Linked DNA regions of Teredinibacter turnerae T7901. The protein of the gene in region 1 interacts with the protein of each later gene in a pairwise test. Links are inferred from orthologs where the notes say so. Each region holds a gene or a part of one and is shown in the gene's direction. Other genes may lie near its edges. The genes, in order: gyrB and gyrA.

Region 1 (3,438 bases):
GGGACGTAGCAGCGGGATATACGCACATTGGCTCACATAAGTCAGACGTAAAGATAAATCTAGCGCGAGTCCCAGCGGTCGAGGAATTATCTAGAGGACAACAAAAGTCCGTCATTGTCGCACTGTTTTTAGCAGAAGCACTGGTATTTCGGACTACTACCGGCCGAACGCCGGTGTTTTTGCTAGACGATTTGCCCGCTGAACTAGACGAAAAAAATTTGAGAATTGTTGGTAAAGCACTAAAAAATTTAGGATCTCAAGTATTTGCTACAGCGATAGACCCTAAATCTATTCTCACCGGCTGGGAGCTGGTTGATGATGAAAGCCTGAGAATGTTTCACGTGAAACACGGGCAGGTAGAACTGAAGAATGACATTACACTAAGAGACAGTTTCTTACTATGAGCGATACAGAGCACAACTACGATTCGTCGAGCATCAAAGTTCTTAAAGGCTTGGATGCTGTTCGCAAGCGACCAGGGATGTATATTGGAGATACAGACGACGGTACCGGCTTGCACCACATGGTTTTCGAACTCGTGGATAACTCCATCGACGAAGCCCTCGCTGGCCACTGTAGTGAGATTCTGGCAGTTATCCACCCAGACGAATCTATTTCTGTCTCGGATAATGGTCGCGGGATACCGACGGAAATGCATGAAGAGGGTGTTTCCGCTGCAGAAGTTATTATGACGGTATTGCATGCTGGCGGTAAATTCGATGACAACACCTATAAAGTATCAGGTGGTCTGCATGGAGTGGGCGTGTCAGTAGTAAATGCCTTGTCCTCAAAGCTGAAGCTGACCATCCGCCGTGGCGGTAAAGTCTGGGAGCAAGTCTACAAGCACGGTGTACCGCAAGCGCCTTTGTCAGTGATCGGTGAGACTGAACTCACGGGCACAGAGGTACATTTTTGGCCCTCAGCAGAGACCTTCAATAACATTGAATTTCACTTTGAGCACCTAGCGAAACGCCTGCGTGAACTCAGTTTCCTCAATTCCGGTGTGCGCATTCGTTTGTTGGATGAACGCAGTGGTAAAGAAGAAGTCTACGAGTACGAAGGCGGTCTTAAAGCCTTTGTAGAGTTTCTGAATCAAAACAAAAACCCAATCAACAAGGTAATGCACTTTACTGCTCAGCGAGAAGACGATGGCGTAGGCGTTGAAGTTGCTCTGCAGTGGAATGATGGCTTTCAGGAAAACATCTACTGCTATACCAACAATATTCCCCAGAGAGATGGTGGCACCCACTTAGCAGGTTTCCGGGCAGCGCTTACCCGCGGGCTTAACAGCTATATCGAGCGTGAAGGTATTGGTAAAAAAGAGAAAGTCGCCACCACTGGTGATGATGCCAGGGAAGGTTTGGTTGCCATTATTTCGGTGAAAGTACCAGACCCGAAATTCAGCTCGCAAACCAAAGACAAGCTTGTATCGTCTGAAGTTAAAACTGCGGTTGAGCAGGAAATGGGCTCAGCGTTTAACGATTATCTGCTGGAAAACCCACAGGAAGCGAAATCTGTCGTGGGTAAGATGATTGAAGCCGCAAAAGCCCGTGAAGCCGCACGAAAAGCGCGAGAAATGACCCGACGTAAAGGCGCATTGGATATCGCAGGCTTACCGGGGAAATTGGCAGATTGCCAGGAGAAAGACCCTGCACTTTCCGAACTTTACCTGGTGGAGGGTGACTCCGCTGGCGGTTCCGCCAAACAGGGTCGTTCACGTAAAACACAGGCGATCTTGCCGCTTAAAGGTAAGATTCTAAATGTTGAAAAAGCACGCTTCGACAAAATGCTGTCCAGCGCCGAAGTCGGTACACTCATCACTGCGCTGGGTTGTGGTATAGGCGCGCAAGAGTTCAACCCGGACAAATTGCGCTACCACAGTATTATCATCATGACGGATGCGGACGTAGACGGTTCCCATATTCGCACCCTGTTGCTCACATTCTTTTTCCGCCAAATGCGTGAATTAATTGAGCGTGGCCATATTTTTATCGCACAGCCACCCTTGTACAAAATCAGCAAAGGCAAGCATGAAGAATACTTGAAGGACGACGATGCACTTCAGCAGTTCCTTACAAATGCGGCTCTGGAGCAATCCAAACTTCACTTGTCCGCGGATGCGCCAGCATTATCTGGTGAGCAATTGGAAAGCCTGGTAAAAGACTACCGCAAAGGCATTGCGGTGATCGACAAACTCTCACGGCTCTACCCCAACGAAGTTCTGCACCAGATGTTGTATCTACCAGCATTACAGGCAGAAAGCTTTACCGACGAAGCTTTGGTAACCGAGTGGAACGATAAACTGCAACTGCGCCTGGACGTTCTCAACGCAGAGAGCAAAACCCATCGGTTTATCTCCGTGGTAAAAGAAAACAAAGAGCGCGGTGAATTCACCCCAGTAATCGAGCTGACCGCCCACGGTGTTGCACACACAATTCGTCTGTCATCCGATTTGTTTAGCTCGGATGACTATCAAGTGATTACTGCACTGGGTGAAAAGCTGAATGGTCTAATAGAAGAGGGGGCGTTCGTAGCCAAAGGTGAGCGTACTCGCGAAGTAAACAACTTCGCTGAGGCACTCGATTGGATTATGAACGAATCCAAAAAAGGCTATAACATCCAGCGCTACAAAGGATTGGGTGAAATGAACCCCGAGCAATTGTGGGAAACAACCATGGACCCGGAAACCCGCCGTATGCTCCAGGTTACCGTGGAAGACGCTATAGCCGCAGACCAGATCTTTACCACCCTGATGGGAGACCAAGTAGAACCCCGCCGTGACTTTATCGAAACCAATGCACTGGCGGTGGCTAATCTGGACGTGTAGTTTTTAACTTACATCTATTCGCTTTTTCAAAATCAAAATCCCGTGCCGAAAGACACGGGATTTTTTTAGACTCTGCTTTTGACTTTCTTTAAACCGTCCAGCACCGCCAATAGCTCCGACGGATCGGGCCTGCGCGTGTAGTCAGGATTCACTTCGGAATAAACGATTACGCCATCCTGGTCGATAACGTAACGCGCTGGCATTGGTAACGTCCAACTCGATTCTCCATTAAAGACTTCTAGATCGGCACCAAGTTGTTTGTGCACCGCTTTTAGATCCTCCGGTACTTGCCAGCGAAGGCCAAATTGGTGGCCTAAATCTCCTTTAGTGTCAACTAAGATAGGAAAGCCAAGGTGATTTGCTTCCTTGGATTTCCGGCTGTTGGCGGCTGTTTGTTGGGAAACGGCTACAAGCTGGGCTCCTCTTGATTCCAGGTCCAAACGGGACTCCTCAAGTGCGCGTAAATCGAAATTACAGTAGGGGCACCAGATTCCTCGATAGAAAGTCAGCACGAGAGGACCTTTGTTTAGTAAGTGCTGAAGTGAGTAAGGTTCGCCGTTACTGTCGGGTAGATTAAATTGCGGTACGCGGTTCCCTGCTTTGAGTGCGCT
Region 2 (3,427 bases), 1.4 Mb from region 1 along the record:
AGAAGTACATGTCGGCGAAGCAGGTGGTGCCGCTGAGCAGCATTTCTGCCATCGCCAGCTCGCCACCGTCGCGGACAAACTCCTCCCCCGCCCACTGGGCTTCCACCGGCCATATGTGTTCCTTCAGCCAGGTTTCCAGGGGCATGTCGTCGGCGAAACCGCGCAATAACGTCATTGCCGCGTGGCCGTGACAGTTGATCAGCCCCGGCATCAGTAATTGTCCCGGCAGGGATATGCGTTCGCGCACCGTGTAGTCGCGCAGGCTTTGGCTGGTGGGCACAATGCTGTGAATGCGATCGCGGCTTATCAGCAGGCTACAATCTTTAAACAGCCTCTGGTGGGGTACTACCGGAAGAATCCAGCTGGCATCGAGCGAATAATCTATTGTTGTAGTGTTGGTCATAGGGTGGTCGGGTTGCGTGTGAAGTAAGCAGCAGCATGGAGCGCCAGAGGGGGCGTGAGTATAACCGTAAATTTCGCCACTGTAACCGCGCCTTTAAGTGCTTATCATGTTGATTTTGTGGTAGTATTCGCCGTTTGTTTAACTTCGGATCAGCGCTTAGCTGGGCTCCGGTTCAGTATTCACAATAACAAGGCAAGGCCCGGTTTAGGGCGAGTACTTCATGGGCGATATCGCAAAAGAAATCCTTCCCGTCAGCATCGAAGACGAACTCAAACAATCTTACCTCGACTACGCCATGAGCGTTATCGTTGGCCGGGCACTGCCCGATGTGCGTGACGGCCTCAAGCCGGTGCATCGACGCGTGCTCTTCGCCATGAGCGAGCTAAACAACGACTGGAACAAGCCTTACAAAAAGTCTGCCCGTGTGGTGGGCGATGTTATCGGTAAATACCACCCGCATGGCGATTCCGCCGTGTACGACACCATTGTACGTATGGCGCAGCCGTTTAGCTTGCGTTATACCCTGGTAGACGGGCAGGGCAACTTCGGCTCTATCGATGGCGACGGCGCTGCGGCTATGCGATATACCGAAATTCGCATGCAGAAACTGTCCCACGATCTGCTCGCCGATCTGGATAAAGAAACCGTGGATTTCGTGCCCAACTACGACGGCACCGAGCAGATCCCCGCGGTGCTGCCGACACGGGTTCCCAACCTGCTGATTAACGGTTCTTCCGGGATCGCGGTGGGTATGGCGACCAATATCCCGCCGCACAATCTGCGCGAAGTGATTACCGGCTGTATTCGACTGATCGAAAACCCGGCTGCCACTATCGACGACCTGATTGAAGACATCCCCGGCCCCGATTTCCCCACCGGCGGCATTATCAATGGCCGCGCGGGTATTTTGATGGCATACCGCACCGGTCGTGGGCGTATTTATGTGCGCGCCAAAGCGGAAGTTGTTACTGACGAAAAGACCAATCGCGATACGATTCTCATCCACGAAATCCCTTATCAGGTGAACAAAGCGCGCTTGATCGAAAAGATCGCGGAATTGGTAAAAGACAAAAAAATCGAAGGTATTTCTGAGATTCGCGACGAGTCCGACAAAGACGGATTGCGGGTGGTTATCGAAATCAAGCGCGGCGATATGGGCGATGTGGTGCTCAACAACCTGTACGCGCAAACCCAGCTGCAAAGCGTTTTCGGGATTAACATCGTTGCCCTGGTCGATGATCAGCCCAAGGTGCTGAACCTCAAGCAGATGCTTGAGCATTTTATTTCGCATCGCCGCGAGGTTGTGACCCGCCGTACCGTCTACCTGTTGCGCAAAGCGCGTGAACGCGGCCATGTGTTGGAAGGTCTGGCGGTTGCGATTGCCAACATCGACGAAGTGATCGCATTGATCAAAGCCTCGCAAACCCCGGCGGAGGCGCGTGAAGCGCTCCTGGCTCGCGGTTGGGGCACCAACACCATTTCGCAGTTTTTGGAGCGAGCGGGCGCGGATGCGTGCCGCCCAGACGACCTCGGCGCCGAGTTTGGCATGCGCGACGGCCAGTACTTTCTATCGCCTGCGCAGGTTCAGGCGATTCTCGAACTGCGTTTGCACCGCCTTACCGGCATGGAGCACGATAAGCTCCTTGCTGAATACGAAGAAAAACTCCAGCAAATCTCCGAATATCTTGAAATTCTCAGCAATGCCGTGCGCTTGATGGAAGTTATCCGCGAGGAACTGGAAGCGGTTATGGCGGAATACGGCGACGAGCGCCGTACCGATATACAGAACTCGCAGCAGGATCTTACCGTTGAAGATCTCATCAATGAAGAAGACCGCGTGGTGACCATTTCCCATGGTGGTTACGCCAAAACCCAACCATTGGATGCTTATCAGGCTCAGCGCCGCGGGGGCATGGGTAAGGCCGCAACCTCGGTGAAAGACGAAGACTTTGTCGAGCATTTGTTAATCGCCAACACCCACGATTACATTCTCTGTTTTACCAATGCAGGTAAGGTGTTCTGGCTGAAGGTATACCAGATTCCGGTCGCCGGTCGTCAGTCTCGTGGTCGTCCTATGGTTAATCTGCTGCCACTGGAAGAGGGTGAACGTATTACGTCCATTCTCCCCGTGCGCGAGTTCGACGAAGACCGCTTTATTGTTATGGCCACGTCACAGGGCACGGTAAAGAAAACCCCACTGTCGCAATTTGCACGCCCACGTTCGGTCGGGCTCCGAGCAATTGATTTGGTCGAAGGCGATCACTTGGTGGGGACTGCAATTACCGATGGTCAGCAGGACATCATGCTGCTCAGCTCCAGTGGTAAAGCGGCGCGATTTGCCGAAGAGCAGGTGCGCTCTATGGGCCGCACATCGCGTGGTGTGCGAGGTATTCGCATGGCGGATGAGCACAGGGTTATCGCCATGGTCATTCCTGCCGACGGTGGCAAAGTATTAACTGTCAGCGAAAACGGCTACGGAAAGCGCACCGATGTCGATGACTTCCCGACCAAAGGCCGTGGTTCGCAGGGCGTAATTGCGATGCAGGTTAGTGAACGCAATGGTGGCCTCGTCGGCGCGGTACAGATTTTCGATGGCGATGAGCTGATGATGATTTCCGATCAGGGCACACTGGTGCGCACGCGCGGCGACGAAGTCTCCCTGTTGAGCCGCAACACCCAGGGCGTGCGTCTTATCAAGGTTCGCGAGAGCGAGCATATTGTTGGTGTTGCGCGTATTGCTGAGCAACTGGATCAGGACGCAGACGACGAGACGGAGTCCAATGAGGAATAATCAGCGAGGTGGCTTGTGAAGGATTCAGATTCTGATAACCCGGCCGGACAAGACAGCGAGCGCGAAGCCCTGTCCCAGTTGCGGGTAAAAATCGATTCCATCGATGAACAGATTGGCGAGCTGATTAACGCTCGCGCCCGCTGCGCGCAGGAAGTCGCGGAGATAAAAAAACGCCACTCGGCAGACGGTGAAATATCCACGTTTTACCGTCCTGAGCGGGAGGCGCAGGTGCT

The links.
Region 2: the proteins of gyrB (region 1) and gyrA interact in binary tests that used the Escherichia coli proteins (3 or more experiments, as listed by UniProt). The link is inferred for Teredinibacter turnerae T7901 from one-to-one orthologs.

What each region holds. Positions count from the first base shown.
Region 1 is NC_012997.1:4,275-7,712, forward strand. What follows is about bases 1-3,113. They hold gyrB (DNA topoisomerase (ATP-hydrolyzing) subunit B), read left to right. Parts: upstream 1-400; coding sequence 401-2,827; downstream 2,828-3,113. Other genes in these bases: recF (DNA replication/repair protein RecF), read left to right, coding at 1-404; TERTU_RS00025 (peroxiredoxin-like family protein), read right to left, coding at 2,893-3,113. In the rest of the region: more of TERTU_RS00025, read right to left, coding at 3,114-3,438. UniProt on the Escherichia coli protein: DNA gyrase negatively supercoils closed circular double-stranded DNA in an ATP-dependent manner to maintain chromosomes in an underwound state.
Region 2 is NC_012997.1:1,432,012-1,435,438, forward strand. The notes cover bases 307-3,408. They hold gyrA (DNA gyrase subunit A), read left to right. Parts: upstream 307-623; coding sequence 624-3,194; downstream 3,195-3,408. Other genes in these bases: TERTU_RS06115 (TRZ/ATZ family hydrolase), read right to left, coding at 307-403; pheA (prephenate dehydratase), read left to right, coding at 3,210-3,408. Also shown: more of TERTU_RS06115, read right to left, coding at 1-306; more of pheA, read left to right, coding at 3,409-3,427. UniProt on the Escherichia coli protein: A type II topoisomerase that negatively supercoils closed circular double-stranded (ds) DNA in an ATP-dependent manner to maintain chromosomes in an underwound state.